DNA from 2 places in the Pseudomonas sp. HP_14 genome. Region 1 is predicted to be linked to the other one. Evidence: predicted binding sites of a transcription regulator. Region 1 holds the regulator's gene; the other holds the start of a gene.
The links. Region 1 encodes sigma-54, which starts transcription at its own class of promoters, with help from an activator protein. Its sites were predicted from a motif close to ANTGGCATNNANNTTGCTNT; they were not measured.
Positions count from the first base shown of each region.

Region 1 (16,301 bases):
GCCTTCGGTTGAAAGGTGGATGTCTGTTCCTTTGCCGGCAGCGAGCATCATCACCGCCATGATGCTTTTGCCGTCAACCATGCTTTCAGGTGAGCGCCCCACACGGATCTGGCAGGGGAATTTGCCAGCGACGCCTACAAACTTGGCGGCTGCGCGGGCGTGCAGGCCCAGCTTGTTGATAATGGTAATTTGACGAGCGGGCATCGCAGGGAAAGTCCTTTCAGCTTAAGTCGCGGTGGCGAACCTGAACGTTTTTGAGGGATTGTTGCAGGACCTGACCCAAACGCTCGGTCAGGTATACCGAGCGATGGTGCCCGCCGGTGCAGCCAATGGCAATGGTGACATACGAGCGGTTGCTGGCAGCGAAGCGCGGCAGCCACTTGTTGAGATAAGTGAAAATGTCCTGAAACATCTCTTCGACATCAGGCTGTGCGGCCAGATAGTCGATAACAGGTTGATCTTTTCCCGATTGCTCTCGCAGTTCCGGTTTCCAGTAAGGATTGGGCAGGCAACGTACGTCGAATACCAGATCGGCATCCACAGGCATACCGCGTTTGAAACCGAAAGACTCGATCAGGAACGCAGTACCTGGCTCAGGCTTGTTCAGCAGTCGCAGCTTGAGCGTATCGCGCAACTGGTAAAGATTCAGGTGGGTCGTGTTGATCTTCAGATCGGCAAGATCAATGATCGGCCCAAGCAGCGTCGTCTCGTCGCGGATGGCTTCTGCCAGCGAACGATTGGCGTTACTCAGCGGATGGCGGCGGCGGGTTTCCGAGAAGCGCTTGAAGAGGGTCGACTCATCTGCGTCCAGGTACAGAACATCGCATTGGATATTGCGTGAACGCACCTCTTCCAGCATCTGCGGGAAGCGGGTCAGGTGACTGGGCAGGTTACGGGCATCGATGGAGACGGCCAGTAACGGTTCAGCCAGCTCAGTATTGATCAGGGCACGTTCGGCCAGCTCCGGGAGCAGTCCCGCCGGAAGGTTGTCAACGCAATAAAAGCCGTTGTCTTCCAGTACGTCCAGCGCCGTGCTTTTGCCGGAGCCTGAGCGACCGCTTACGATGATCATACGCATGATTAATGCCCGTTCTGTACGTCCAGCACCACTTTATAAAGCTCATCGCCAGTCTGGGCCTTACGCAGCTTGTCGCGCACTTCAGTGCGGTCCAGCATGCTGGCGATCTGGCGAAGCAGCTCAAGGTGTTCATCGGTAGCGGCTTCAGGTACCAGCAGGACAAACAACAGATCCACTGGCGCACCATCGATGGCGTCGAAATCAATAGGGGCATCCAGCCGTATCAACGCGCTGACGGGGGCACTGCACCCCTTCAAGCGACAATGAGGAATGGCAATGCCATTACCAAAGCCGGTAGAACCAAGTTTTTCACGGGCAACAAGGCTCTCGAACACGACTTGCGAATCGAGATCAGCCACTTGCTCGCCGATCAGGTTGGCAATTTGTTCGAGTACACGTTTTTTACTGCCGCCCGACACGTTCGCACGCGAACGGCCGGGGGTCAGGATATTTTCTAGTCGGATCATGTTTTGGGGGTATCAGCGAGCCGTTGCGCCCTGAAGGAGGCTGAGCTGCTTTTCCTTATGCTTGAGCAGTTGTCTATCCAGCTTGTCGGTCAAAAGGTCGATTGCCGCGTACATATCATCATGTTCCGCATTGGCGACGACCTTTGAGCCGGGGATGTGCAGGGTGGCTTCGATTTTCTGTTTCAGCTTCTCGACCTCCATGATGACCTGCACATTAGTGATCTTGTCGAAGTGGCGCTCCAGTCGTCCGAGTTTTTCGGTGATGTAGTCGCGTAGGGCGTCGGTCACATCCAGTTGATGTCCACTGATGTTGACTTGCATACCGCTTTCTCCTTATTGCCAGTGCATAAAGAGGCAGGCTTTTGCCTGCCACTGGAACGCTGTGGCTAGCAACCGGGTTGCGTAAAAACCGTAACGTGGAGCGGTGGTACGGTTACTACTGTACCTCTCGTCACATCAGTCGCTTGCGTTCGCTTGAAGGCGCTATGCCAAGTGATTCGCGGTATTTGGCAACTGTGCGACGGGCTACTTGAATGCCTTGTGCCTCCAGTAAACCAGCGATCTTGCTGTCACTCAACGGCTTTTTCTGATTTTCCGCTGCAACCAGTTTTTTGATGATCGCGCGAATGGCTGTGGACGAACACTCACCGCCTTCCGAGGTGCTTACGTGGCTTGAGAAGAAATATTTCAACTCGTAAATGCCACGTGGGGTATGCATGAATTTCTGGGTGGTAACCCGGGAAATAGTCGATTCGTGCATGCCTACTGCTTCGGCGATGTCATGCAGGACAAGAGGCTTCATCGCCTCATCGCCATACTCAAGGAAACCGCGCTGGTGCTCGACGATTTGTGTCGCCACCTTCATCAGGGTTTCATTGCGACTTTGCAGGCTTTTGATGAACCAGCGGGCTTCCTGCAGTTGGTTGCGCATGAAGGTGTTGTCGGCGCTGGTGTCGGCGCGGCGAACAAACCCGGCGTACTGCGGGTTTACACGCAGCCGGGGAACCGACTCCTGATTCAGCTCGACCAGCCAGCGCTCGTTGTCCTTGCGCACGATGACGTCCGGGACCACGTACTCTGCTTCGGTTGATTCGATCTGCGAGCCTGGTCGCGGATTAAGGCTTTGTACCAGCTCGATGACCTGGCGCAGCTCATCTTCCTTGAGTTTCATGCGCCGCATCAGCTGTGAATAATCGCGGCTGCCCAGCAGATCAATGAAATCACTGACCAGGCGTTGGGCTTCGCTGAGCCAGCGGGTTTTCGCAGGCAACTGACGCAGTTGCAGCAAGAGGCACTCGCTGAGGTTGCGGGCGCCGATGCCTGCGGGTTCAAACTGTTGAATACGGTGTAGAACGGCTTCGATTTCGTCGAGTTCGATATCGAGCTCGGGGTCGAAGGCATCAAGAATTTCTTCGAGCGTTTCGTCCAGATAACCTTGATTGTTGATGCAGTCGATCAGGGTCACAGCGATCAGGCGATCGGTATCGGACATTGGCGCAAGGTTCAGTTGCCAGAGCAGATGGCTTTGCAGGCTTTCACCGGCCGATGTGCGGGTGGTGAAGTCCCACTCATCGTCGTCATTGCTGGGCAGGCTGCTGGCGCTGGTCTGATAGACATCTTCCCAGGCGGTGTCGACGGGCAGTTCGTTGGGAATGCGCTCGCTCCAGTCACCCTCTTCAAGATTGTCTACGGTTGGTGCGGACTCCTGATAGGTCGGCTCTTGAACGTCTGGGTTCGGCTTCTGTTCGATGTTGTCAGCCAACGGATCGGCGTTGTCGAAGTCGTCGCCTTCTTCCTGGCGTTCCAGCATGGGGTTTGACTCCAGTGCCTCCTGAATCTCCTGTTGGAGGTCCAGCGTAGACAGTTGGAGTAAGCGGATGGCCTGTTGCAGCTGCGGCGTCATCGTCAGCTGCTGGCCCATTCTCAAGACTAGCGATGGTTTCATGGCTGGGGCTTAACACCTTATTCGCCGGCGCACATGCGCCATCCACTACCGAGCGCCGAGGCGCCTACATAAGCAAATTATATGCCTGAAACCGAAGTGTTTGCCTAGGGGGAGTGCTGGCATTTTAAAAGTGTCAGAACTAACCCCCCAGGTTGCTGGCCTTCAGAGGCCAGACGCTGCGGTTATTTACAGGCGGAACTCGTGGCCGAGGTAAACCTCTTTCACCAGCTGATTTGCCAGAATGGTTTCCGAGTCGCCCTCGGCGATCAATTGCCCGTCATTGACGATGTAAGCGGTTTCGCAGATATCCAGGGTTTCACGAACGTTGTGATCGGTGATCAGAACGCCAATGCCCTTGGCTTTCAAGTGATGAATGATCTGCTTGATGTCGCCTACCGAAATCGGGTCTACGCCTGCGAAAGGTTCATCGAGCAGAATGAATTTCGGTGAGGTAGCGAGTGCGCGGGCGATCTCTACCCGACGGCGTTCACCACCGGACAGGCTCATGCCCAGGTTGTCGCGAATATGGGTGATGTGGAACTCCTGCAGCAGGCTTTCCAGCTCTTTGCGGCGTCCGTCGCGGTCCAGTTCCTGGCGGGTTTCGAGAATCGCCATGATGTTGTCTGCCACGGACAGCTTGCGGAAGATCGAGGCTTCCTGAGGCAGATAGCCGATACCCGCACGTGCACGGCCGTGCATTGGTTGATGGCTGACATCCAGGTCGTCAATGAGCACGCGGCCCTGATCCGCCTGAACCAGACCGACAATCATGTAGAAGCAGGTGGTCTTGCCGGCACCGTTAGGCCCCAGTAATCCTACGATCTGGCCGCTCTCAATGGATAGGCTCACATCACGAACGACCTGACGGCCCTTGTAGCTTTTAGCCAGATGCTGGGCTTTCAGCGTCGCCATTTACTGGGCCTTCTGCTGGTCGGGTTTCTTTTTCGGCTGGATAACCATATCGATACGCGGACGCGGCGTAGTCACTTTGCTGCCGCCATTGGCGCGACCTGCGCTGACGATCTGCTTCACGGTGTCGTAAACGATTTTTTCGCCTTCGGACGTGTTGCCATCGTTGATCACCTTGGCCTTGTCGATCAGCACGATACGATCCTGGGCAGCGTAGTACTGGATAGTGATCGCGTAGGCTTGAACGATAGGCTTGTCCACTGACGGCTTCTGCTCGTAGTAGGCAAGGTTGCCGACAGACGTGAATACGTCGACTTCACCTTGGGCATTACGTGTGATGGTCACGGTGTTGCCGGTGATCTTCATCGAGCCCTGGGTGATGATTACGTTGCCTTTGTAGGTGGCAACGCCTTTCTTGTCGTCGAGTTGTGCGTCATCGGACTGGATGTGGATCGGCTGATCGCGATCAGTCGGCAGGGACCAGGCGCTCGCGCTTCCCAGTGCTGCACCCAGGCCGAGCAAAAAAGGAAGGGTTTTAACGAGCCTCATACTGTCCTCTTACTTTAGATAGCAGGTCCATCCTGCCGTCGTTCAAATACGCTTTCATTCCCTTGGCCGTAGTCACACCGCCTGCGCCGTCGATTCTAACGGCTTGCTCGGTCTGCGCATATTGCTTCTGCGGGAATACGGTCATGCGACTACTAGTGATAATGGTCGTACGTTTTTTGTCGTCGGTTCGTGCTACGCGAACCGAATCGATCAATTCCACTTGCTCGCCACCTGGGGACACTTCACCTGTTTTGCTCTGTATATGCCAAGGGTAAAGGGTGCCACGGTACATTTGCAGGTCTGGCGTGGTCAGCATTGTTACATCGGTAGCCTTGATGTGCTCGACCTTGTCGGCGGTCATCTCGTACTGCAGTTTGCCGTCGGGCAGATACTGCACGCTGTGCGCATTGATCGCGTAAAAGTCGATGGCGCTTTCATCCACCGCTGCAGCCGGTTGCTCCATGAAGCTTTCCGGGCTGATGTTCCAGTAGCCTGCAGCCGCTAGCAGGAATGCCAACACACCGAGGATCAGAAACGTTCGAATTCTTTTGCTAAGCATAAATGGCTTCTATAAGTAGGCTGCGTGGGCTGCTTCAAGGCTGCCCTGAGCGCTCATGATCAATTCACAGAACTCGCGGGCTGCGCCTTCGCCGCCTCGCGCCTGGGTAATGCCATGGGCATGTTGCCGCACGAAAGTAGCTGCGTTGGCTACTGCCATGCCCAGGCCGACACGCCGGATGACTGGCAAGTCTGGCAGATCATCACCCAGATAAGCGACCTGTTCGTAATTCAAGCCAAGTTGCGCGAGCAGCTCGTCGAGTACCACGAGCTTGTCTTCACGGCCCTGATAAAGATGTTCAATGCCCAGATTTTTGGCCCTGCGTTCGACTACGGGGGTCTTGCGGCCACTGATTATGGCTGTTGTCACGCCCGAGGCGATCAGCATTTTAATGCCTTGGCCGTCCAGCGTGTTGAAAGTCTTGAATTCGCTGCCGTCTTCGAGGAAATAAAGGCGGCCGTCGGTCAGCACGCCATCGACGTCGAAAATCGCCAGTTTGATATTTTTGCCGCGTTGCAGCAGGTCGGTGGTCATTTGTACGTCTCCATTACATGACGCCTGCACGCAGCAGGTCCTGCAGATTGAAAGCGCCCACCGGATGATCTTTTTCGTCGACGACGATGAGTGAGCCGATTTTGTGGTCTTCCATGATTTTCAGCGCTTCAGCAGCGAGCATTTCAGGGCGGGCCGTTTTGCCGTGCACTGTCATTACGTCGTCTATGATCGCCTGGCGAATGTCGATAGGGCGATCCAGGGTGCGGCGCAAATCGCCGTCGGTGAAGATCCCGGCCAGTTGCCCGTCAGCTTCGAGAATGGCGGTCATACCCAAGCCTTTGCGGGTCATTTCCATCAGTGCGTCACGAAGCAGGGTACCGCGTTGCACTTTCGGCAGCTGTTCTCCACTGTGCATGACGTGCTCGACCTTGAGCAGCAGGCGTCTGCCCAGTGCGCCACCCGGGTGCGAGAACGCGAAGTCTTCGGCTGTGAAACCGCGGGCTTCCAGTAATGCGACCGCCAATGCGTCACCCATGACCAGCGCTGCGGTCGTGGACGAGGTCGGGGCCAGATTCAGCGGGCAGGCTTCATGTTCTACGTGGGCGTTGAGATTGACGTCTGCAGCTTCCGCCAGAGTCGACTCAGGGTTGCCGGTCAGGCTGATCATCTTGATGCCCAGGCGTTTGATCAGGGGCAGCAAGGTAACTATTTCGGCGGTAGTGCCCGAGTTCGACAAGGCCAGAATGATGTCGTCGGAGGTGATCATGCCCATATCGCCATGACTGGCTTCGGCAGGGTGCACAAAAAAAGACGTGGTGCCGGTGCTTGCCAGTGTGGCAGCGATTTTCTTGCCGATATGGCCGGACTTGCCCATGCCAACCACAACAACGCGCCCTTTACTCGCCAGAATCATCTCACAAGCCTGGACGAAATCCGCATCGATATGCGCTAACAAGCCTTCCACCGCTTCGATTTCGAGGCGAATGGTGCGTTGTGCTGATTGGATAAGGTCGCTGGTCTGGTTCATGTGGAAAATCGGTCAGCTCGTTAAAAGGCGGCGATTATAGCGGTAATGCGCGATTCCCTCACGTCTGATCGTCGAGGTTTGTTTTTAATCGTTGCGGATGACGAAAAGCGGGCTGCCTTTGCGTGAAGTGTCGCAAATTGTGTGCGGTGATATTGATTGATCGGCTTCTCTCTTGGGCGGCGCCTTATAGCGGTGGTATAGTTCGCGGCCTGTTCAGCCCACCGGGACAGCATGTCTCCCGCCAGGGACTCGGCAGCTGAACGTGAGGCTGCATCGCAAGGAGTTTAGATGAGCGCCGATAACGCCTACGCGATCGAGCTGAAGGGCGTTTCCTTCAAGCGCGGTACGCGCAGCATTTTCGAAAATGTCGATATTCGTATTCCCCGTGGCAAAGTCACCGGCATCATGGGACCTTCGGGCAGCGGCAAAACCACATTGCTGCGTCTGATGGGCGCCCAGTTACGGCCTTCTGCGGGCGAAGTATGGGTCAACGGTCAGAACCTGCCCGCCCTGTCGCGCAGCGATCTGTTCGATGCGCGCAAGCATATGGGTGTGCTTTTTCAGAGCGGTGCGCTGTTCACTGATCTGGATGTATTCGAGAACGTTGCCTTTCCATTGCGCGTTCACACCGAGCTGCCGGAAGAAATGATTCGCGACATTGTCTTGCTTAAATTGCAGGCGGTGGGGCTGCGCGGTGCTATCGAGTTGATGCCTGATGAACTGTCGGGCGGAATGAAACGTCGTGTGGCGCTTGCCCGCGCGATTGCTCTTGATCCGCAAATTCTCATGTACGACGAACCCTTCGTGGGGCAGGACCCGATTGCGATGGGGGTTCTGGTGCGTCTGATCAAGCTGCTTAATGACGCGCTCGGGATCACCAGTGTCGTGGTTTCTCATGATCTGGACGAAACGGCGAGTATCGCCGATTACCTTTATGTTGTGGGCGACGGTCAGGTGCTGGGGCAGGGTACGCCCGAGGAACTGATGGGCTCGGATAACCCACGCATTCGTCAATTCATGACCGGCGATCCGGACGGCCCGGTGCCGTTTCATTATCCTGCGCCGGATTATCGCGAAGATCTTTTGGGGAAGCGCTGATGCGCAAGAAGTCATTAATGGAGCGGATACGCCTGCTTGGGCGTTCCGCAATAGATATCCTGGCAGTTCTCGGACGTTCAGCGATTTTTCTGGTTCATGCCTTGCTGGGGCGCAGTTCGATTGGCGGCAGCTTTCAGTTGCTCGTCCGACAGCTCTATTCGGTGGGTGTCATGTCGCTGGCGATCATCGTCGTGTCGGGCATGTTTATCGGCATGGTGCTATCGCTGCAGGGTTTCAGCATCCTCACCAAATACGGTTCCGAGCAAGCGGTTGGGCAAATGGTTGCCCTGACATTGCTGAGAGAGCTGGGGCCAGTGGTTACTGCGTTGTTGTTCGCCGGTCGTGCAGGCTCTGCATTAACTGCTGAAATTGGCAACATGAAGTCCACCGAGCAGTTGTCCAGCCTGGAAATGATTGGCGTCGACCCGCTCAAGTACATTGCTGCGCCGAGGCTTTGGGCCGGATTCATCTCACTGCCTCTGTTGGCGATGATTTTTAGCGTAGTGGGTATCTGGGGAGGTTCCTGGGTAGCGATCGACTGGCTGGGAGTCTATGAAGGCTCGTTCTGGTCGAACATGCAAAACAGCGTTTCTTTTGTAGATGATGTGATTAACGGCGTTATCAAGAGCGTCGTATTTGCCTTCGTGGTGACCTGGATTGCCGTGTTTCAGGGTTATGACTGCGAGCCCACTTCCGAAGGGATCAGCCGTGCCACGACGAAGACCGTCGTGTATGCCTCCCTGGCCGTGTTGGGCCTGGACTTTATTCTGACCGCATTGATGTTTGGAGATTTCTGATGCAAAACCGCACCATCGAAACAGGTGTCGGCCTGTTCCTGCTGGCCGGGATACTGGCTTTGCTCCTGCTTGCCCTGCGCGTCAGCGGTCTGAGCTCCAGTGCCAGCACTGATACTTATAAACTTTATGCAAATTTCGACAATATTGCCGGTTTGACTGTCAGAGCCAAGGTGAGCATGGCAGGCGTGACGATCGGCAAGGTCACTGCGATCGATCTGGATCGCGATACCTTTACAGGTCGAGTGACGATGGAAGTGCAGAAAAAGGTTAACAACCTGCCTGTCGATTCCACTGCGTCGATTCTGACCGCAGGCTTGCTCGGTGAAAAATATGTGGGTATCAGCGTGGGTGGCGACGACGGGTTGCTGAAGGATGGCAGCACTATCCATGACACGCAGTCGTCGCTTGTGCTGGAAGACCTTATCGGAAAATTCCTGCTCAATACCGTGAGTAAAGACGCTAAATGAGGAGCTTTTAGATGATCTCAATCGTGCGCCGTGGTCTGTTGGTGTTGCTGGCACTGTTACCAATGCTGGGCAATGCTGCCGCCACACCGTCCGCTCATGATCTGGTGGATCGCACCACCAAGGAATTGTTGAGCGATCTGGCAGCCAACAAAGAACAGTACAAAAGTAATCCTGGCGCCTTTTATGATGCCTTGAACCGCATCGTTGGCCCGGTGGTAGATGCCGACGGCATTTCCAAAAGCATCATGACCGTGAAGTATTCACGCAATGCTTCTCCTGAGCAGATGCAGCGTTTTCAGGAAAACTTCAAGCGTAGCCTGATGCAGTTCTATGGCAACGCATTGCTGGAGTACAACAATCAGGGCATCACTGTTTCCCCGGAAAAGGCTGAAGGCGCGGACCGCACCAGCGTTGAAATGCAGGTGAAGGGTAACAATGGCGCGGTTTATCCGGTGTCCTACACGCTCGTCAAGATTGGCGGCGAGTGGAAAGTACGCAACGTGATCATTAACGGCATCAACATCGGCAAGCTGTTCCGTGATCAGTTCGCTGATGCGATGCAGCGTAACGGTAATAATCTGGACGAGACGATCAATAGCTGGGCAGGTGAAGTTGCCAAGGCTAAAGAGAAGGCGCCAGAAGCAGCGGGTCCGGGCGCGCAATGACAGAATCAGTCGTACGGCTCGTCGCGCCGGGTGAGTTGCAATTGATCGGCACGCTCGACTATTTGACCGGTCCGGCTTTGCGCAAGCAGGGCGCCGCGTTGATCAAGTCGAGTGAGTTGCCGACCGTTGTGCTGGACTGCGCAGGCGTTGAAAAATCCAGCAGTGTAGGCCTGGCCTTGTTGCTGGCTTTCATGCGCGATGCACGAGACGCTGGCAAGGATGTCAGCATCCGCTCGATGCCGGAAGACATGCGCAAGATTGCTCAGGTCTCAGAGCTGACTGAACTGCTCCACGATCATTGATCCCCCGTTTATGAAAGCCCCTCGTCCGGGTCCTGCGTTGCGGGGTTCGCATTGAGTGGGCTTTTTTGTATGATGGCCGACCCGCGCGCGTAGGTCGCCAATAGAGGTTTAGCATGCACGCCGTAGAAGTTAAGAGCTTCCTTGAAGGGAAGTTGCCCGAGATCCAGGTTGAAGTTGAAGGCGAAGGCTGCAGCTTCCAGCTGAACGTGATCAATGACGAGCTGGCCGCGCTGAGCCCGGTCAAGCGTCAGCAACAGATCTACACGCATTTGAACCCCTGGATTGCCGATGGCAGCATCCACGCGGTCACCATGAAATTTTTCAGCCGCGCTGCGTGGGCCGAGCGCACCTGAGCCACTTGGCGTCGAGACTCTAATGGATAAATTGATTATTACTGGCGGCGTTCGTCTTGATGGCGAAATCCGCATTTCCGGGGCGAAAAACTCTGCCCTGCCGATTCTTGCCGCTACGCTGCTGGCTGATGGCCCGGTAACCGTACAGAATCTGCCGCACCTGCACGACATCACCACCATGATCGAGCTGTTCGGTCGCATGGGCATCGAGCCTGTCATCGACGAAAAGCTCAGCGTTGAAATTGATCCGCGTACGATCAAGACGTTGATTGCTCCGTATGAGCTGGTGAAGACCATGCGCGCCTCGATCCTCGTGCTTGGTCCTATGGTTGCTCGTTTCGGCGAAGCTGAAGTTGCGTTGCCTGGCGGTTGTGCGATCGGTTCGCGTCCAGTGGACCTGCACATTCGTGGCCTGGAAGCCATGGGTGCAATCATTGATGTCGAAGGTGGTTACATCAAGGCCAAGGCCCCTGAAGGCGGCCTGCGCGGTGCAAATTTCTTCTTCGATACCGTCAGTGTGACCGGTACCGAAAACATCATGATGGCCGCGAGCCTGGCTAACGGCCGTAGCGTCCTGCAAAACGCCGCTCGTGAACCTGAAGTTGTCGACCTGGCTAACTTCCTGATTGCGATGGGTGCGAAGATTCACGGCGCCGGTACCGACACCATCACTATCGATGGCGTGAAGCGCCTGGACTCGGCGACCTACAAGGTCATGCCGGACCGTATCGAGACAGGCACCTATCTGGTGGCTGCTGCTGCTACTGGCGGCCGCGTGAAGGTCAAGGATACCGATCCGACCATCCTGGAGGCGGTGCTGCTCAAGCTGCAGGAAGCGGGTGCTGAAGTCACCAGCGGTGTTGACTGGATCGAGCTGAACATGCACGGCAAGCGTCCGAAGGCTGTTAACGTGCGTACCGCTCCTTACCCGGCATTCCCTACTGACATGCAGGCGCAGTTCATCTCGCTCAATGCCATCGCCGAAGGCACTGGTGCAGTGATCGAGACCATCTTCGAAAACCGTTTCATGCACGTCTACGAGATGCATCGCATGGGCGCGCAGATTCAGGTCGAGGGCAATACCGCCATCGTCACCGGTACCCAGATCCTCAAAGGCGCGCCAGTCATGGCCACCGACCTGCGTGCATCGGCCAGCCTGGTTATCTCCGCTCTGGTTGCTCAGGGCGACACGCTCATCGACCGCATCTACCATATAGATCGTGGCTACGAGTGCATTGAAGAGAAACTGCAGATGCTGGGCGCGAAGATTCGCCGCGTTCCGGGCTAGTAGTTGAACGACCTGCCGCCCGAGCCAATTGTGGTTCGGGCGTCAGGTATTGCGCGCTTCACGGCGTGTGAATTCTGATTCGTTTCACCTGGTGCCCGTGTTGAACCGGCATCAGGTTTTGTTCGGCGCCGATTGCGCACGGGCAGAAGTTTCCTGATAAGGACTGACGTTTCCCATGTTGACCATCGCATTGTCCAAGGGCCGCATCCTCGACGACACTCTGCCGCTTCTCGCCGAAGCGGGCATTGTGCCAACCGAGAATCCGGACAAGAGCCGCAAGCTGATCATTCCCACGACCCAGGCCGATGTGCGCTTGCTGATCGTGCGTGCCACCGATGTGCCGACTTATGTTGAACATGGTGCTGCTGATCTGGGCGTTGCCGGTAAAGATGTGCTGATGGAATACACCGGCCAGGGCCTGTATGAGCCACTGGATCTGCAAATTGCCAAGTGCCGTCTGATGACTGCTGGCGCTATTGGGGCTGCCGAGCCGAAAGGCCGTCTGCGCGTTGCAACCAAGTTCGTCAACGTCGCTAAACGTTACTATGCCGAGCAAGGTCGTCAGGTTGACATCATCAAGCTGTATGGCTCCATGGAGCTGGCACCGCTGATTGGCCTGGCAGACAAGATCATCGACGTCGTGGACACCGGCAACACCCTGCGTGCTAACGGTCTGGAGCCTCAAGAGTTGATCGCTACGATCAGTTCTCGTCTGGTGGTCAACAAGGCTTCCATGAAAATGCAGCACGCCCGCATCCAGTCGCTTATCGATACCCTGCGCAATGCAGTGGAGTCACGACACCGCGGCTGACTTACCCGCGCAACGTTAAGTTGCGCCCGTCTATCCGCCTCATAGCCAGAATTCTCAGGTGCCCAAGCGGAACGACTGCTAGTTTAGGGCGCCTGAGTTTTTGCCATTCCTATGAGGCTCTCGCTATGACCGCACCGACTGCAATTCGCCGACTCAATGCTGCTGACCCGGATTTCGCGCATCATCTGGATCATCTGCTGAGCTGGGAAAGTGTGTCTGACGATTCGGTCAACGAGCGTGTCCTCGACATCATCAAGGCTGTGCGTGAGCGTGGCGATGCCGCGCTGGTAGAGTTCACCGAGCGCTTCGACGGCCTGCAGGTCGCTTCCATGGCTGACCTGATTCTGCCTCGCGAGCGTCTTGAACTGGCGCTGACCCGCATCACTCCAGCCCAGCGCACAGCGTTGGAAAAAGCCGCAGATCGTGTGCGCATGTACCACGAAAAACAGAAACAGGACTCCTGGACCTACACCGAGGCCGACGGCACGGTACTCGGCCAGAAGGTCACGCCGCTGGATCGCGCTGGTCTCTATGTGCCGGGTGGCAAGGCGTCTTACCCGTCATCGGTATTGATGAACGCTATTCCGGCCAAAGTTGCGGGAGTGGGCGAGGTGGTCATGGTGGTGCCAACTCCGCGTGGGGAAATCAATGAGCTGGTGCTGGCCGCGGCCTGTATTGCCGGAGTTGACCGCGTGTTCACCATTGGTGGCGCCCAAGCCGTTGCTGCGCTGGCTTACGGTACTGAAAGCGTGCCGCGTGTCGACAAGGTCGTCGGGCCGGGCAACATTTATGTAGCCACCGCCAAGCGCCACGTTTTCGGTCAGGTTGGTATCGACATGATTGCCGGCCCTTCCGAGATTCTGGTGGTGTGTGACGGCAAAACCGATCCGGACTGGATTGCGATGGATCTGTTTTCCCAGGCTGAGCACGATGAAGACGCTCAGGCGATTCTGGTGAGCCCGGACGCAGACTTTCTGGATCAGGTGGCCGCGAGCATCGCCAAATTGATGCCGACCATGGAGCGTGCAGAGATCATCGACAAGTCGATCAATGGCCGTGGTGCGCTGATCAAGGTTGCTGATATGCAGCAGGCCATTGAGGTCGCCAACCGTATTGCGCCGGAACACCTTGAATTGTCGGTGGCAGACCCGGAAGCCTGGTTGCCGCAGATTCGACATGCGGGCGCGATCTTCATGGGTCGTCATACGTCTGAGGCGTTGGGCGACTATTGCGCGGGTCCCAACCACGTATTGCCGACCTCCGGCACCGCGCGCTTTTCATCGCCGCTGGGTGTTTACGATTTTCAGAAGCGTTCGTCGATCATCTATTGCTCGCAGCAAGGTGCATCCGAACTTGGCAAGACCGCATCGGTACTGGCTCGTGGCGAATCATTGACTGCGCACGCACGCAGCGCCGAGTACCGCATCATCGATAACGAAGGGCAGGGGAACTGAGCATGAGTAAATTCTGGAGTCCTTTCGTCAACGGTCTGGTGCCCTACGTGCCGGGTGAGCAGCCCAAGCTGACCAAACTGGTCAAGCTCAACACCAACGAAAACCCTTACGGCCCTTCGCCTAAAGCTTTGGCCGCGATGCGTGCCGAGCTGACCGACGATCTGCGTCTTTATCCTGACCCGAACAGCGACGTGCTGAAGCAGGCAGTCGCAAGCTATTACGACGTGCAACCCGGCCAGGTATTTCTGGGTAACGGTTCGGATGAAGTGCTCGCACATGCATTCAACGCTTTTTTCCTGCACGGCAAACCGTTGTTGTTTCCGGACATCAGCTACAGCTTCTATCCGGTCTACTGCGGTTTGTATGGCATCGAGTACGACGCTATCGCGCTGGATGAGCAGTTTCAGATCCGGGTTGAGGATTACGCCAAGCCTAATGGCGGGATCATCTTTCCTAACCCGAACGCGCCAACAGGTTGCGTAGTGGGGCTGGACGCTGTTGAGCAGATGCTCAAGGCGAGTCCCGATTCTGTGGTTGTCGTTGACGAGGCGTACATCGATTTTGGTGGCGAGACGGCGATCTCTCTGGTGGATCGTTATCCGAACCTGCTGGTGACCCAGACATTGTCAAAGTCGCGCTCACTGGCAGGTTTGCGAGTCGGCCTGGCGGTGGGGCATCCGGATTTGATCGAGGCGCTGGAGCGGGTCAAGAACAGCTTCAACTCTTATCCGCTGGATCGTCTGGCCATTGTTGGGGCTGCTGCTGCCTTCGAAGATCGTGAGCACTTTGAGTTCACCCGCAATGCGGTTATCGCCAGTCGTGATGCATTGACCAGCGAGCTGCAAACGCTCGGGTTTGAAGTGCTGCCATCGGCGGCCAACTTTATTTTTGCCCGTCACCCACAACACGACGCTGCCGGTATCGCGGCGAAGCTGCGCGAGCAGGGTGTCATTGTTAGGCACTTCAAGCAGAAGCGCATTGCCCAGTTCCTGCGGATCAGCATTGGCACGCCGGAGCAGAATCAAGCACTGCTGGATGGTTTGGCGGGGTTGTAAAAATCCGGTCTCACCATCGTCACACCTGTAGGAGCGAGGCTTGCCCGCGATAAGGCCGCCACGGTTTATCAGATAAACCTCAGTGCTCTTATCGCGGGCAAGCCTCGCTCCCACAGGTATCTACGCACTCAGTGATCACTGCTCCTCAACCGGCGTAGCCGACGGCGGAGGTGGCGGACGCAGGCCGACCTCGGCGTTGAGTTTTACTTCCTTCCCGTTGCGCATGACCTGAATGGCGATCTTGTCGCTGGGCTTGGTGCGCGCTACCTGATTCATCGAGCGGCGACCATCACCGGCGGGTTCGCCGTTGATGCTCAAAATCACGTCTCCCAGCTGCAATCCGGCTTTCTGTGCCGGACCGTCACGGAAGATGCCCGCCACGACGATACCCGGGCGGTCCTTCAGGCCAAATGACTCAGCCAGTTCCTGAGTCAGTGGCTGCACCTCGATGCCCAGCCAGCCACGAATCACCTGGCCATGCTCGATGATTGATTTCATCACTTCCATCGCCAGCTTGGTCGGAATCGCAAAGCCGATCCCCTGAGAACCGCCGGACTTGGAGAAAATTGCTGTATTGATACCGGTCAGGTTGCCATTTGCGTCAACCAGCGCACCGCCCGAGTTGCCCGGGTTGATTGCTGCGTCAGTCTGAATAAAGTCTTCATAAGTGTTCAGGCCCAACTGGTTGCGGCCGGTGGCGCTGATGATGCCCATTGTGACGGTCTGGCCGACGCCGAAGGGGTTACCGATGGCGAGTGCGACGTCGCCGATGCGGATGCTGTCGGAGCGGCCAATAGTGATCGACGGGATATTCTTGAGATCGATCTTCAGAACTGCCAGATCGGTTTCGGGGTCATTGCCAATGACCCGGGCGATGGTTTCCCGACCATCCTTGAGCGCTACGACGATTTGATCCGCCCCGGTTGTAACGTGGTTGTTCGTAAGGATGTAGCCCTCAGGGCTCATCAGGACGCCAGAACCG
Region 1 is NZ_JBTOQI010000011.1:229,749-246,049, forward strand. It holds gene ACYASS_RS10570 (HPr family phosphocarrier protein) at 1-204, opposite strand, end outside; gene rapZ (RNase adapter RapZ) at 221-1,078, opposite strand; gene ptsN (PTS IIA-like nitrogen regulatory protein PtsN) at 1,081-1,545, opposite strand; gene hpf (ribosome hibernation-promoting factor, HPF/YfiA family) at 1,558-1,866, opposite strand; gene ACYASS_RS10590 (RNA polymerase factor sigma-54) at 1,997-3,490, opposite strand; gene lptB (LPS export ABC transporter ATP-binding protein) at 3,677-4,402, opposite strand; gene lptA (lipopolysaccharide transport periplasmic protein LptA) at 4,403-4,948, opposite strand; gene lptC (LPS export ABC transporter periplasmic protein LptC) at 4,935-5,507, opposite strand; gene ACYASS_RS10610 (KdsC family phosphatase) at 5,517-6,041, opposite strand; gene ACYASS_RS10615 (KpsF/GutQ family sugar-phosphate isomerase) at 6,055-7,029, opposite strand; gene ACYASS_RS10620 (ATP-binding cassette domain-containing protein) at 7,318-8,127, shown strand; gene mlaE (lipid asymmetry maintenance ABC transporter permease subunit MlaE) at 8,127-8,924, shown strand; gene mlaD (outer membrane lipid asymmetry maintenance protein MlaD) at 8,924-9,391, shown strand; gene ACYASS_RS10635 (MlaC/ttg2D family ABC transporter substrate-binding protein) at 9,403-10,056, shown strand; gene ACYASS_RS10640 (STAS domain-containing protein) at 10,053-10,358, shown strand; gene ACYASS_RS10645 (BolA family protein) at 10,472-10,711, shown strand; gene murA (UDP-N-acetylglucosamine 1-carboxyvinyltransferase) at 10,734-11,999, shown strand; gene hisG (ATP phosphoribosyltransferase) at 12,175-12,810, shown strand; gene hisD (histidinol dehydrogenase) at 12,936-14,264, shown strand; gene hisC (histidinol-phosphate transaminase) at 14,267-15,319, shown strand; gene algW (Do family serine endopeptidase AlgW) at 15,455-16,301, opposite strand, start outside.

Region 2 (16,301 bases), on a different contig from region 1:
CGGGTCGCCAGCCCTGTAACGAAAACTCGGTATCGGATATTTTCCTGATGTGCTGGTTATTGCCCGAGAAGCGCACCGTGCCGTCCGCAGCCTTTTCCAGCGTCACCTGTTGCGGGCTGACACTGGCCGGATCCAAAGGGTTACGCCCATCAATCAAGACGTACATCGACCACTGATTATCTTCAGTTTTGACGAAGTATTGCTTGAGCTCATGCTCAGCAGGCGGCAACGGATCGGCGCCTTCATCCATGATCGTCCGGCTGGTCATGCGCGTATAAGTAGCGGGATTTCCCGGGTCAAATACCGGCACCTGCGCCATCGAGGCCAGTGAAGCGTCCAGGTTGATATTTCCAGCAATCCGCGTAGTCGCTTTGGGTGCGATATTCGACGTGTCAATTTTCAGGTCAGCACGCACCCCTGTCATGATTTCGCCGCTGTCATTGGCGGCATACCCCTGCAGACGCCCTCCTTCATCATCGACGACATAATCCTGCGCATCCTTGAGGAAGGCGCCGGCCCGGGTGTAAGCAAGAGAGCCACGATCACTGACCACAAAAAAGCCGTTGCCCTGGATCCGCATATCAAGCGGGCTCCCTGAAGTGGTCATGCTCTCGCCCTGATTGAAGTTCTGTCTGACGGAAGCCAGGCGCACGCCATCACCCACCGAGTTCTGCCCACTCCCAAGATACGAGGATGAATACAAGGCGGAAAACTGCGCCCGTGACGATTTGAATCCGGCTGTGCCAACGTTGGCGATATTATTACCCGTCACTTCGAGTCTTTTATTTGCTGCTTTTATTCCACCAATAGAAACATTGAACGACATGAAAACTCCCTTTTTACCGTGATCGGTTTTTTATTGAGGAAGTTTTATTCTCACATCATCGTGCGTGGGAAATTTCCAAGGTCATTGCGTGACGTATCCGGAATTTATTACTTACTGTAGGACCGAGTTTTATTATTCAAACGCCCATAAAAAAGCCCCTTCGAAAAGGGGCTTTCTGGAGCAGCTTATACAGCGACTTTCATCAAGCCATCTGAATAGTGGTCTGCATGATAGTGCTCTGGGTGGAGATCGTCTTGGCGTTAGCCTGATAGTTGCTCTGCGCCTTGATCAGGTTCACCAGCTCCATGGTCAGGTCGACGTTGGAGTCTTCCAGCGCCTGCCCGGTGATGTCACCCAGGGTGCCCGACTGAGGAGCGCCCGTAACCGGCACGCCCGAGGCGAACGTTTCACGCCAGTTGGTGCCGCCCGCAGGAGACAACCCCTGGACGTTGGCGAAGTTGGTCAGCGACACCTGACCGATTACCTTCGACTGACCGTTGGTGTAGGTGGCGAACATATTACCGGTAGCGTCGACGTTCATGGAGCTGATCTGGCCAGTCGCGTAGCCGTTCTGGCTCTTGGCGATAGCACCGGAAACCGAAGCAGTTTGTGTGGTTGCCAACATATCCAACTGGACGCCGCCTACCGCAGGATCAGCACCGTTATCCACCCAGTTAGGCACTGTGGCCGTACCTGAGTTGAGCGCTGGGTTCCAGTTATTGATCTGCATCGTGCCGTCAGCATTCACAGCAACGTTGGCCAGTGCTGGAGGAACTGGAACCGGCGACTTGACTGTCGTACTGACCAGCTTACCGGATGAGTCGAAGGTCAGAGTGTTGACGCTCGGCGTCACCACGTCAGGAGACGTCGTCGCCGGACTATCAATAGAACGACCGTCAATCAGGGTATACATGTCCCAAGTGTTAGTACCGGTTTTCACGAAATACTGATCCAGAGAGTGCTGATTACCCTGAGAGTCGTAGATCGGAGTACTGAACGTGCTGTTGTACGTTTTGACATTCGACTGGTCGAACGGAGAAACCGTAGGAGCAACAGCGGTGGAGTTCAGGTTCGACGTGATCGTTACGTTGTTAGTCGGGTTTGGCGCCAGGTTCGACGAATCGACACGCAGGTTCTGCACAATGCCGGTTACCACGTTGCCATCAGCATCAACGTTATAGCCCTGCAGGTTCATGCCCGAGCTGTTGACGATATAGCCTTCTTTGTCGGTGTGGAATGCACCGGCACGGGTATACAGACTTTCGCCATTGTTGCTGATCATGAAGAAGCCGTTACCGTTGATCGCCAGGTCAAGGCTGTTGGCGGTACCGGTGGTCAGGGTGCCTTGGGTAAACTGCTGGGACACCGCTGCTGTTCTTACGCCGCTGCCGACGTTGGTGTTGCCGGAAGTACCGCGGATGGATTGCGCGTACTGATCGGCAAACTCCACACGGGAAGCTTTGAAACCCGTGGTCGCAACGTTGGCAATGTTGTTGCCCGCCACGTCGAGACTTTTGTTCGCCGCATAGAGCCCACTAAGACCGGTATTGAATGACATGTAACACTCCTTCGCCGTCGAGTCGGCTCTAAATTCCGATAGTTTTTACTTGGGACAGACCGATACTTTGGCCGCCGGCCAGATTGAGTACCATTTCTGCACCGTTAACCCCGGTCGTTACGCTATTGACCGTTGCAGGTAGATAAGTCGCCAACGAAGTCGACTTGCCTTCCAGAGAACCGTTAGCCACGAAGCTGTAGTTGCCTGCAGCCACTTTTTCACCGGCATCATTGGTGCCGTCCCAGGTGAAACTTGCGTTACCGGCAGACTGGGTGCCCATATCAATGGTCTTGACCAGGTTCAACTGTGGGTCATAAATCTTCACAGTTGTCACCGAACTTGCCGACGGCACAACAACCGAACCGGTCATGCCTTTAGTGGTATCGACGGTGGTAGAACCGGCATTGACGATGACCGAGCGCCCGACCAGCGAAGAGGCCTGCAGCGCTTGCGACGATTGATAGAGGCCAGCAATGCTGTCTACTGTCGACGTCAGGTTCTGCATGCTTTCCAGGCTGCTGAATTGCGCCAGCTGAGCAACGAACTCACCGTTGTCCTGCGGCTCCAGCGGGTTCTGGTTCTTCATCTGAGTAACCAGCAACTGCAAGAAAGCATCTTTGCCCAGCGCGTCATTCTTCGAAGAAGAAGACGCGGCAGGGTTTTGCAACGCATTTATAAAATTCGTTGATACATCGTTTTCAACGGCCATTTATTCGCCCCTTATCACTGACCGAGGGTCAGGACCTTCTGCATCATTGATTTGGCGGTATTCATGATTTCCGCGTTGGTCTGGAACGAGCGGCTGGCAGAAATCATATCGGCCATTTCTTCAACGACGTTCACGTTCGGGTAGTACACGTAGCCATTGCCATCAGCAGACGGGTGATTGGGCTCGTAGCGTGCTTCAAGGTTGGAAGCATCTTCGATGATGCCGTTGACCTGTACGCCCTGCCCGGCTTCGCCCTGCTCCTGAAACAGCGAACCGCCGCCTTGCTGGCTTTGCTGGAAAACCGTCGCGAACACCGGGTGACGGGCGCGATAGGTCTGATCCATGCTCGAAGACACGGTCTCGGCGTTGGCAATGTTACTGGCGGTGGTATTCAAACGAGTGGTCTGAGCACTCATGCCGCTACCGGCAATATTGAAGACGTTGGCTAGAGACATGAATTACTCTCCGCGAAGGGCTGCAACCAGCCCTTTGAATTTACTGTTGAGCAGGGTGAAGCTGGCCTGGAAACCCACGGAGTTCTCCGCGTAGTTGGCGCCTTCAACCTGAGCATCGACGGTGTTCTGATCCAGTGAAGGCGCAGACGGCGTGCGGTACATCAAGGTACCGTCTGTATTGCCCAGGCCTTCAGCTTCGATATGACGGCTATTGGTCATGTTCAGGCCAAACTTGCCATTTTTTGCCTTGTCGCTTTCTGCGGCCAGCACGGACGAGAAGTCCAGATCGCGAGCCTTGTAGTTAGGCGTATCGGCGTTGGTGATGTTGTTGGCAAGCACTTCGGCACGCTGCGCGCGGAAGCTCAGTGCCTTTTCGTGAATGCCTAGCGCTTTATCGAAGCTGATGCTCATTTCGGGAAACCTTTACCGGTTGACCAGATTTTCTTGATAGAGACATAGCAATCAGCGTGCCAATCTGAGAAACGCCCTGTTTCAAGGGGTTGGCGAGGTGGCAGGCAGAGACAATGCCAGAAAAGCGGCAAGGCATTTCCGCTGCGAGTGCCATAAGCGGCAAGGTGAACGCCGTAAAGTTGCCATTGCCGCGCAACGCGCCGATTTTCTGCCGACAGATCGCCCACCGACATTGAGATTGAGATTGAGATTGAGATTGACAAAAGCAGGGCTCTGGATTGCAGCAAGTCAAACTACTCAAACGGGCACGACTGATACCCCGACAGCACGGGGTTACAAAAAGCCAGACAGGCCGCCTGGTGTTGAATATCGAACACTCGGTTCGAGCCCTTGAACATTGGCACCACCTTCCCCCCCGCAGCAAACTTCACACCTGCATACGCCTGACGTACTATCCCCGGCAAGACTCAGACAGAAAGGAAACGAAATGTATGGAAGTCCCCGTTCAGAAACTGCAAACCGCCGGCGCGCTTTCACACTTAAAAAGGGACCGTATTTCCAGCCAATGCGTCTGCTGCGCTAGCGAAAACCTGAAACGCTCCCCTGCTATCCTCATGCCGTTTCTATCCCATCGTATTTTTGGCTGGGCACCAGTAACGATCGATGACAGCTGGGGGCTTTCAACGATAAAGAACGGTCATGCCTATTCGATCTGCAACTCTCTACTCTGCTCGGAGTGTGGATTTTTATTTCTGGACATTCGCTTTTCCGACAGCGAGCTAAACAGTCTCTACCATGACTATCGCGGAGAGGAATACAACAATCTTCGGGAGCAATACGAGCCAGGCTACACCCTTAGAAATACCAACCTGAATGCGGGAATTGGATATATCGACGAGATCGAAAGCTTTTTGAAGCCTCACGTCGAAACGCCTGTTCGCCTTCTGGACTGGGGCGGCGACACCGGCAAGAATACGCCTTTCAAGACCCAGGCCAAGGTATTCGACGTCTACGACATCAGCAACAAATCCGTCATCGACGGGGCCAGAAGAGTCAACAAGGAAGAAGCCTTCCGCAATCAATACAACCTCATCATTTGCAGCAACGTTCTGGAACACGTCCCCTACCCGTCGGACTTGTTATTGGATATAAAAAAAATCATGCAGGCGGACAGCGTCCTCTATCTTGAGGTCCCCATGGAAGCCGTTATTCGTGAGCACGAAATCGACCCACATTTAAAAAAGAAGCATTGGCACGAACATATAAACTTTTACTCCGAGACATCGCTTAGGCGCCTGATTGAACACACGGGACTCGATGTCATTGACCTGTATAAATTGCATATAACAGCAGAAGGCAAAGAGGCCTGCCTGTTCCAGGTCGCCTGCAGGCTTAAAACGAGCTGATGCGCGCAACCAAACGACTTCGCGCGACGAAAAACTATTGCAGCGAGCCTGCATGCAACCAGCCATAGCTCCCGTGCGGAAAAAAAAAGAGACCCCAGGGTCTCTTTTTCAATGCACAGATACTTATTTAGCCTGGTAAATAATCCCCGGGCTGCACTGCACCATCTGATAATGGTCCGGTAAACCGTTCAACGCCTCGGAAGCACCGAGGAACAGATAGCCACCCGGCTTGAGCGTGCCGTGAATACGCAGCAGGATGTCTTTCTTCACCTCGGCCGAAAAGTAGATCAGCACGTTGCGGCAAAAGACGATGTCGAATTTGCCCAGACTTGCGTAGCTGTCCAGCAGGTTAAAGGCGCGGAACTCGACCCGACTCTTGATCGGGGCCTTTACGCCCCACTTCCCAGGCCCCTTGACGTCGAAATAACGCTGCAACCGGTCAGGAGACAAACCACGACCGATTGCCAGGCTGTCGTATTCGCCAGACTTGCAGTTGGTCAGCATCAAGCCCGACAGATCAGTGGCAACAATTTGCGCCCCGGATTTAAGCTGACCAGGATTGCTGCGCTCGAACTCATCGATAGTCATCGACAGCGAGTACGGTTCCTGCCCCGAAGAGCAGGCGGCCGACCAGATGCGCAGACGCTGACCGGGAGCCGCCTTGATTGCCTCGGGCAGCACCTTGTTCTTCATCACCTCGAACGGATAGGTGTCGCGAAACCACAAGGTTTCGTTGGTCGTCATCGCATCCACCACCTGCTCACGCAAACCGCTGCGTGGCTGGGACTGAATCCGCTGAATCAACTCACCAAGCGTCTTGATGCCGTTTTGTTCCATCAACTTGTTGAGGCGACTGGAAACCAGGTATTGCTTGTTTTCACCCAAAAGGATGCCACAGGCTTTTTCCAAAAATACCCGGAACTGCTCGAAATCCAAATTACCCGTAGCCAAAATGCCGCCTCTCAAATCATGTAAAACCACCAGGGGCGACGCCCCTAGCTGATGTCCGCTGTCTTGATTCTGTCAACAACCCGCGCTGCCAGGTCATCAGGCCGGAATTTGGCGAGGAAGTCATCCGCACCGACCTTCTTCACCATAGCCTGATTGAACACACCCGACAGGGAAGTGTGCAAAACGATGTGCAATTTTTGCATCCGGGGATCATTACGAATCTCGGAGGTAAGCGTGTAGCCGTCCATTTCCGGCATTTCAATGTCGGAAATCATCATCAAAAATTCTTCTTCAGGCTTTTTGCCTTCAGCAACCATCTGCTTCAGATACTCCAAAGCCTGACGACCATCGTTGAGCGCAACCACTTCCACCCCAACGGTCTGCAGACAGCGACTCACCTGTTTGCGTGCCACAGAGGAGTCATCCACGGTCAGCACCCGCAAGGAAATGGCCTTATGGTGCGTTTCTTCATCAATCACGCCGACGGAAACGGATTCCGACATTGGCGCAACTTCGGCGAGGATTTTCTCGACGTCGATGATTTCGACCAACTGGTTATCGACCCGCGTCACAGCCGTCAGATAGTGATCGCGGCCGGTGCCCTTGGGTGGCGGATGGATCTCTTCCCAGTTCATGTTCACGATGCGCTCAACCGAGTCCACCAGAAAACCCTGAACCTTGGTGTTGTACTCGGTGATGATCACGAACGCGTTATCAATCGACATCTGCCCTGGCAAACCGGTTGCCATGGCCAGGTCGAGAATAGGAATCGTCCCGCCACGAATATTCGCCACGCCCCGCACGATTCGACTGGATTTAGGCATCACGGTGAGTTTGGGGCATTGCAGCACCTCCTTCACCTTGAAGACGTTGATCCCGTAAAGCTGTTTGCCGTTGAGACGGAACAACAACAGCTCAAGGCGATTCTGCCCAACCAGCTGCGTACGCTGGTTAACTGAATCCATTACACCGGCCATGCTGCGACTCCCCTATCAAAGTAACCATCGCCACAGCACCTGATCAGGTAAGCGGCACGGGCCTTGCTTTTTATACGTCATGAATGCAAAAACGACAATTTCCCGACACACGATTTTCAAGAACCGCAGCCTGCTTTGTTCGTTGGCTTTGCTGTGCCTGGCAACCCTGGCGAATTACAGCCGGGCCGACAGTTTTACAATGCCTGAACAGCTTATCGGCGTCACTCAGGGGTTTCTTGAATTCACAGTTGAAGACTATTTGGCGACCAGCCAGATCGAAGGTCGCTTTGAAATTGAAGTTCGGCAACTGGACCCGCGCCTGCGCATGCCGCTCTGTGACAAGGAATTGACAGCGAGCCTCGAAAGCCCTCGCCCTGTAGGCCGCGTCACAACCCGCGTACGCTGCGAAGGCTCGTCGCCATGGACCGTATTCGTGCCCGCTCAAGTGCGCCTGTTCCGCAATGTCGTCACCGCAGTCAGGCCACTCAAGCGCGACGCCATCGTGACTGAACAGGACATTGCGATGCGCGAACGGGACATCGGCCTGCTGGGTCAGGGCTTTCTGTCTGCCGAAGATCAGGCTGTGGGGCAAAAAATCCTCCGACCAATGGTCATCGATCAGATCATTGCTCCCAACTTTCTTGAGCAGCCGCAGATGGTGCGCAAAGGCGACCAGGTTGTCATTACTGCGCGAAGTGGCTCTATCGCTGTACGGATGCCCGGCGAAGCGCTCTCCGACGGGACTTTCAACGAGCAGATACGGGTGCGCAACCTCAACTCAAAACGAATCATAAAAGCCAACATTACGGGCCCTGGCCAGGTGGAGGCACCTATGTGATCTGATAGAACGCTGGCGTCAAACGCTTGTTTTTCCTAGACTGCGAAACAACGTCTGAGGTTTGAGGTCCATTTCTGCGGGTATCGCAAATGGATTTCACTTAGCAGGCTAAAGTTTTTCTGCATTTGGTCGAAACCATGGCAAGCGTCCAAACACCAGAGGAGTTTTTATCATGGTCATCGACTTCAACCGACTTAATAGCGGCACCGCAGTAAGCGGCGCAACCCGTACAGGTAGCGCCAAGGAAGCAGGCAAGGCAGATGCAACGGTTGCGACCGCAGCATCAGAAAAAACCAGCAGCACCGGCGAATCCGTAAAGCTGAGCAGTGAGGCTCAACAGTTGCAAAAGATCACTGATAAGTTGGGCGACCTGCCAACCGTCAACAGCGCCCGCGTGGCAGAGTTGAAACAGGCAATCGCCGATGGCAGCTATCAAGTAGACAGCAACCGTGTAGCCAGCAAGCTGCTTAATTTCGAAGCTCAGCGCTAGCCCAATGCTCGCGCTGGATCTTCTGGACGCTTAAAAACCAGAGCATGCGATGCAAGACACTACTTTGCTCCAACTGATGATCGACGACATGGTTCCTGCCCAGCAATTGCTGGAAATTCTGCAGGCCGAGTCCCTCGCCCTCCACGGCCGCGACATGGTCGAAATGGAGCATGTGCTTGCCAAAAAGCATGCACTGGTGATTTTGCTTGAGCAGCATGGCCGCAAACGCAGCCAGATTCTCAGCGGATTGGGATTGAGTCAGGATCGTAAGGGCCTCAGCACACTCGCCGAAAACTCGTCAGTGGGCGAGCAATTGATGAAGGCTGGAGACGAGTTGAGCGCGCTGATTAATCAGTGCCAGCAACTGAACACTCAAAACGGCAGCTCTATCCAGATGCAGCAGGCCTCTACTGCGCATCAGTTGCGGATACTGACCGGCGATATGCCCACGCTGTATGACAGCCGGGGATCGACATCCGGACGTGCAAAGCCACGTCCGTTAAGCCAAGCGTAGTTTTCTGTATCAAGGCGCTTTGCATGCTGGCAAAATGCCTGCCATTGCGTTGCTGTCGTATTTTGCCTGGAGATGGAAAAAAGTGAATGGCTCAAGTGCGGAAGATGCTCCGCAGCCCCCAAAGGTACTCAATACGCCTTTGGAAATTGCCGCCAACTTGCGGCTGCTACTTGAAAGTCATGATCCTCTGATCATTACTTTTCATGAGCGTACCCAACGTTTTCAGAGCTATCTGATCGAGGTCGACCGCGAAAGCGATGTCATTGCCCTCGACGAAATGATCCCTCGTGACGGCGAAAAATTCCTCGCCAACGGCGAAGCTTACCGGGTTGAAGGTTTTCATGATGGCGTACGCATCGCGTGGGAAAGCAGCGCGCCGATGACCATCCATGAAGCCAACGGTGAGCGTTTTTACCGTGGCCCCATGCCTACGGAAGTCATTTACCATCAACGTCGCAATGCGTTCCGCGCGGCATTGAAGCTGGCCCAGTTGGTCAGCATCGAGATGGGCGGTGATCGACTCAAATTTCCTCTGAGCGGCAAACTGCTGGATATTTCGGCGACCGGCTGCAAGCTTCGTTTTGAAGGCGATGTTTCAGAGCGCATGCAACTGGGTCAGGTGTACGAGCGTTTCGTGGCTCAGTTACCCTTTGGCACCATGACCGCTCCAGTTGAGTTACGGTATCTGCACTTCGAAGAAAGGGTTAACACGACGTTTGCCGGGATTCGCTTTCATAACATGAGCGGATTGGTGCAGCGCCAGGTTGAACGTTTCGTGTATCAACTGCAGCGTGAAGCGCGTCGCTTCGACAAGGACGATGACTTCTGACAGTGATTTCTGGCTGTTAAAAAGGCGATTGCGCGGTGAGCGTAATCGCTTTTTTTGTTTATGCGTATCTATTGATCAAGGCTTGCCTCTGTAGGAGTGCACGAGCAACGCGAGGCCGCGATGGCGGCGGGTCAGGTATACCGCCATCGCGGCCTCGCGTTGCTCGTGCGCTCCTAAAGAAAACACATTTCAATTCAGTTAAAAGAGCCTAGCTTGCTCGCGATCGCGATGATGCAGGGCAATCCTAAGGCCGATTGATTTCTTCGTCTTTCACATCCACCACAGCCTCGTCTTGCGCCCTGGGCTCAACCGGCGGTTCAACTTCAGGCTCAACCTCAGGTTCCACCGTGGTCTGCATCTGATCCTGGACAACCTGCTCATCAACCCGCGGGTCAAGCGCAACCACCAGCGGCGAACTGGACATGCTGTCTGGCATCGCCACGTGATGCAGCGGCGCGTCGTCCACCTGGTGAAGGTGCGTTACGGCTTTAGGACGAATCAGTAACACCAGCGCCAGCGACGTCAGGCACACAAACGCATACAGCATATTGGCCCCAAACGCCTTCATCAGGGCGCCAGCGGCCAGCGGGCCGATACTGGCGCCAATACCGAAGGTCATCAGCAACATGGCTGTGAGCGAGACTCGGCGCTCCCCTTCAACGTGGTCATTGGCAAACGCGACGGCCAATGGGTAAAGGCTGAACTGGACCAGCGACACCACAAAGCCCACCACAAACAACACTTCCAGCGGCATGCTCGGCAACAACGCCAGTGGCAACGCCGCCAATGCCAGCACCCCGGCAAACGCGCGCATCAATTGCGCACGATCATAGCGGTCTGATAGCAAACCCAGCGGCCACTGCACCAACAGACCAGCCATGATGCAAAAACCCATGAACATACCGACATGCTCGGTGGACAAACCCTGCTGCGCCGCATAAAGCGGCGCCAGACCGTAGAAAGCGCCAACAATCAGTCCAGAGCCCAGCACAGTGGTCAATGACTGCGGCACCCTGCTGATAAAGAACCGCGGCTCCAGTGGCGCCGGATGCAATGGCGCCGGGTGAATGCTGCGGGTCATAGCCACAGGCACAAGACACAGGGCAAAGCACATGGCGACCAGCATCAACAACTCTGGCCCTAACCCAGGGTGGACCACCAGGATCATCTGCCCCAGGACCAATCCCAGGTAAGAGGCAATCATGTAGCCGCTGAACACCATGCCGCGCTGCTTGGCAGCAGCCTGCTCGTTCAGCCAGCTCTCGACCACCATGTACTGACACATCATGCCAAGACCGACAATCATCCGCAGAAACAGCCACGCTGGCAGCCAGTCGATCAGGCCCAGCCCCAGCACTGCCGCCCCGACGATCCCGGCACAGGTGGCGTAGGCACGAATGTGCCCGACACGACCGATCAGGCGGTGCCCGACTTTGCCGCCCAGCACCAGACCCACATAGTTAGCGGCCATCAACGCACCGATCCACAGACCGTCAACCTGATCGGCGGACAATCGCAAGGCAAGATACGTACTCAGAAGACCGGAGCCGGTCAACATCATCAGGGAGGCGAAATACAGACCCTGAAAGGACTTCCAGATTTGGCGCATCGACTTTCCAAAAATTAGGAGCCGTCAGAATGGACGGCGCCTGAAACACGATTCTTAAGCCTGGGCAGCCAGAATGCGCCGTTCCCAGGGGGTGATTTCATCAAAGAAACTGGTCAGCTCCAGGGTCTTCGATGCGATGTAGCCTTCGATGAACTCAACGCCAAACAGTTCCTTGGCCAACTGACTGCGTTTCAGACGTTCCAGAGCGGCATTCAAGGTACATGGCAATGACAATTCATCCGGCACAAGGATTTCACCCTGAATCGGTGGCGTCGGCTCCAGTTGCTGCTCGATCCCATGCAACCCCGCTGCCAGGCTCGCAGCTATTGCCAGATAAGGATTGGCGTCAGCGCCCGGCAGACGGTTTTCGACGCGTCTGGCCGCCGGTTCACTGGCGGGTATACGCAGCCCCGCAGAGCGATTGTCATATGACCAGCAGGCATTATTCGGCGACGCAAACGGATGACACAGTCGCTGATAGGAATTCACATTAGGGGCAAACAGTGCCGTAAAGTCCGCCATGCAGGCCTGCTGACCGGCAATAAAATGCCGGAACAGCGCTGTCGTTTCGCCCTGCTCGTCACTGAACACGTTCGCGCCGGTGCCCGAGTCAACCACGCTCTGATGAATATGCATCGAACTGCCCGCCGTATGCGCCAGCGGCTTGGCCATACACACCACGATCAAGCCATGCTTGAGCGCAACTTCCTTGAGCAAGTGCTTGAACAGAAATGTCTGGTCAGCCAACAGCAGCGGATCGCCGTGCAACAGGTTGATCTCAAACTGGCTGACGCCCATTTCATGCATGAAGGTGTCACGGGGCAAGCCCAGCGCCGCCATGCATGTATAGACTTCGCTGAAGAACGGCCGCAAACCGTTGTTGGAGCTGATACTGAAAGCCGAGTGCCCGTCTTCGCGACGGCCATCGATCCCGCTGGGCGGCTGAAATGGCTTGCCAGGGTCAGGATTCGGCGCGAAGACAAAAAACTCCAGTTCGGTGGCAACGACCGGTACCAGTCCACGCTCGGCATAGCGGGCAATCACCGCCTTGAGCTGGGCGCGGGTCGACAGGTTGCAAGCCCAGCCGCCAAGCTCCTCGGTGTCGCAGATCGCCAATGCACGAGGCTCGACACTCCACGGCAAACGATGAATCTGCTGCGCATCGGGGACCATTGCCACGTCACCGTCATCGCTTCCGTAAAAACGCGACGGCGGGTAGCCACCCATGATGCATTGCAGCAGCACCCCACGCGCCATCTGCAAACGGCGCCCTTCGAGGAAGCCTGCTGCAGTCATTACCTTGCCGCGTGGTACCCCATTCAAATCAGGAGTGACGCACTCGATTTCATCAATGCCCGTCAATCGCTGTGCGAGCGTGTTGTGGCCATCGCTGGTCATGCCTCGAATCCTTCCTTTCCATCCAGAGCGTACAAAATACGCACCAGATGTTCGATATTTCAAGCAGCTCGGTAAAAATCAATCCGGCAGCCAGATATCTCGCCAAGCCTGCAAGTGTCTGTCATCGAGCATCCAGTCGCGACGCACGACACTCTGCAGCGCATTGCCCATTGCGGCAGCGCCCTCCAGATCCGAAAGATGGGCACGAACCGCTTCGAGCCAATCATCCGCAGCATTCTTGACCCGTGTGACTGGCAAGTCGCAGCGATAAGGTTCCAGATCGCTGCAAATCACCGGCACCCCGCAGATCCCGAACTCCAGCAGGGCCGTGTTGCTCTTGCAGTGATTGAACAGGTTATCCACGAGTGGTACCAACGCAAGGTCAAGATTCAGAGAGGCGAGCCTGGCCGGATAGTCTGCGAGTGCTACGTTGGAGTGGACCTCATGAAACAACGGACGCAGCGATTCAGGGCATTCGCCCAGGAAGATCCATTCAACCTCATCAGCCAGTTCGCGGATAACGTCAGCTACCACGTCGACGTCAGCAGTGCTTATAGAATCTCCAGCGAGGCCGATTCGAGGCTTGACTGAAAAACGATGCTCACTACGCAGAGTGCCCCACCAGCGCGGATCCAGTCGATTTTCGATGATTCGGATGTCCGCGTGGAAACCGTCGAACACGTTAGCCAGTGTATCGCTTGATACAACCAGACGATCCATAAAAGCGAGCCCGTTACGTAGTGCCCCGGCTAAATCCCCAGGCAGATGGGCGCGCTGCTCAGTCGGCAGATCCGGCAAATACTCATCCAGCTCATAAACCTTGAAGGCCCTGGAGAACGCTTTCATGCGGCGCATAGCTTCTCTCTGCGAATCGCCCAACTGCCGTTGCAACACAATCACATCCGGATCGAAACGCTGTAGCTCCACTGCCGACAGCAGCTGCGGTGCTACAGCACCGTCGATCAGCCCCTTGTCACGCATGGCGTTGAATGGCTGAGCCAACCGGTATTCATGACTACGCGTTTCCACTCCCGGCTGCGCCAGGACGCGTTTCAAATCGCTCAGACCTGCCAGTGGCCGCCAGGTGAGCGAACTTTCGACCACTTTGAAGAGACGTTTTGGGTTCAGGGAGTAATTCGGATTGTAAGCAGGTTCGGCGGCCAACTGTTGTAACCAGCGGGCGTAGAAGCGGTCTTCCTCTTGCGCAGTCGGCGGAACACTATCAGGCTCGCTGATCAGCATCTGAACCCGAGGCGTGAGTACGTTCAAATAGCCCGCCTGTTGCATTTTCAGACACAGATCGACATGAGCCCAAGGGGCCATCTGCTCATCAAAGCCACCTGCCGCGAGGAACAATTCACGCTTGACCAACAGGCACTGCTCACTCAGCGCAGAGAAGTCGCTTTCCACCTGCAGTCGTTGCATGTAGCCCGGGCTGCTGGCTTCTGCACCTTTGAAGAGTACATCGGCAGGCCCATTCAATCCGAGCAACAGGCCTCCCTGGCGTAACTTGCCTTCGCCATTCACCAGCTTCGCGCCGACACTGCCTACTTCTGGTCGCAGGCCATGATTAAGCATCTGCTGCAGCCAATCCTGTCCGACGATACCCACGCCCGAATCGAGAAACAGTACGAAGTCGCCCTGCGCATCCTGGGCTGCCATGCTCAGGAGGCTTTCAGACGTAAGGCCAGCGCCATAGCGCAAGACCCGGATATGCGCGACGCCGAGTTGTTCGATGCCTTCGAGCCAGCCAGACACAGCCGGATCGTCATTTCCGCCGTCCAGCACCAGCAACTCATAATTACCGTAGGTGGTGTTTTCCAGCAGACTTTCCAGGCATCGCTGCGCAGCAGCGAGACGGCCATCGACCAGCACCAGAATACTCACCCCGGCGGTCTGCGGCTGCCCGTAATCAATTTGATAGCATCCCGCCGATAGGGAATTGACCTGTGCCAGCGCAAAGCCTCGAGCCCGCAAGTGGCGCTCGATAACCTGCACTTGCTGCGGATCATCAGCCAGGACTGTCGGCGCGCTGATCACCAGCGGTTCACTGATATGCCCCAAGCCCTCAAAACCAGTCGACTCAATCAGGCGCAAAATGTATTCGAGCTCGAACGCACCGAAGCAATCACTGACAAAACCGCCCTGCTCTCTCCAGGTTTCGTGCCGGAATATCCAGTGCTGCATGAGCATCGAGGGACTGCTTAACAACAGGTCGAGGTTCAGATCCGGCCGCAACAGAAACTCACGCTGACCGTCAGGCTTGAGCACGATTTCATCTGCGTAAACTGCACGATGCCCGGACAGGCAGGCCAACTCCAGCCCGGTAGCAAACAGTCCACTCGATGTGAACTCTTCGCCCGCCTGCACAACCATGAACCAGTCACATACGAGCTCATGAAGCGCACTGTTAATACTTGCAACATATGTCTCTGGCTCAAACCTGAATTCGCCAACACCTTCAGCGCTGCTCAACACCAACGGCCGCACTTCAACGTGAGCGGGCGCTTGCCGGACAAGACTATCCAGTGTCTTTGAACGTTTGACCGAGTCGCCCGCAGGGTCCAGAACCACCACGCCGATAATGGGGACTGGAACACTTGCGAACTGTTGATCGACCAAGGCCTGCCGAGGAGCCGATAGCGCACGGTCAGCCAACCAGGGCAGTACTTCGAATCGCCGGTTTCTAGTGGTGAAATCCTGCGCTGCTTTCTGGGTAACCTCAATGAAGTTATCCAGCGCAAGCCAGAAAGCTTCCTGGTGTTTCAACAAGCTTGCACGGAACAACGGCAGGGTTTCCCGGGCACGCTCAACAAGCTCTGGACTATTGCCCCACGCTACGCCATAGCTCTTGTTCTCGTGCACAGCCAGCTGCAATGGCGCTCTTTCGTTGGGAAGAACAATAGCTATACATCCGCAGAGCACAGCATCCGCCCCAATACCTGTCGCCTCGGTACAATAAAAGTATTCACACTGCTGGAACAGATCAGCCAGTTCTTCCCACGACCCGGGGCTGAACAAGGTCACCTCAACAGCGTCAGGTGGAAGCAACTCAGGATCGATGTAACCGTTGCGCTGTTTGCCGCGAAAGTAAGCTACTTTGCCCTTAATACGTTTGGCCGGATTATCTGGCAGACGAAAAATACTCAAATCAACAGCAGGCATGTACAACACGCGATCTTCAGACATGCCCGGCGGCAGCAAAGCCTTGGTGTACGCAAACTGAATATCCGTCGGCTCGTAATCGCTAACGGGATTGAGGAAACCAGGCTGATTTAACAGGTAACGAACCACCACATTACTGTTAAGCGGATTACCGTCTATGACCTC
Region 2 is NZ_JBTOQI010000033.1:96,938-113,238, forward strand. It holds gene ACYASS_RS18105 (flagellar hook-basal body complex protein) at 1-826, opposite strand, end outside; gene flgE (flagellar hook protein FlgE) at 1,029-2,384, opposite strand; gene ACYASS_RS18115 (flagellar hook assembly protein FlgD) at 2,413-3,093, opposite strand; gene flgC (flagellar basal body rod protein FlgC) at 3,108-3,548, opposite strand; gene flgB (flagellar basal body rod protein FlgB) at 3,552-3,959, opposite strand; gene ACYASS_RS18130 (class I SAM-dependent methyltransferase) at 4,451-5,365, shown strand; gene cheR (protein-glutamate O-methyltransferase CheR) at 5,489-6,316, opposite strand; gene ACYASS_RS18140 (chemotaxis protein CheV) at 6,361-7,293, opposite strand; gene flgA (flagellar basal body P-ring formation chaperone FlgA) at 7,373-8,131, shown strand; gene flgM (flagellar biosynthesis anti-sigma factor FlgM) at 8,304-8,621, shown strand; gene ACYASS_RS18155 (flagella synthesis protein FlgN) at 8,671-9,135, shown strand; gene ACYASS_RS18160 (flagellar brake protein) at 9,218-9,964, shown strand; gene ACYASS_RS18165 (MFS transporter) at 10,209-11,573, opposite strand; gene ACYASS_RS18170 (glutamine synthetase family protein) at 11,628-12,869, opposite strand; gene ACYASS_RS18175 (glycosyltransferase family 2 protein) at 13,050-16,301, opposite strand, start outside.
Region 2: flgB (flagellar basal body rod protein FlgB) is a predicted target of sigma-54. The motif match lies at 4,004-4,023, and genes of this name have one in related genera.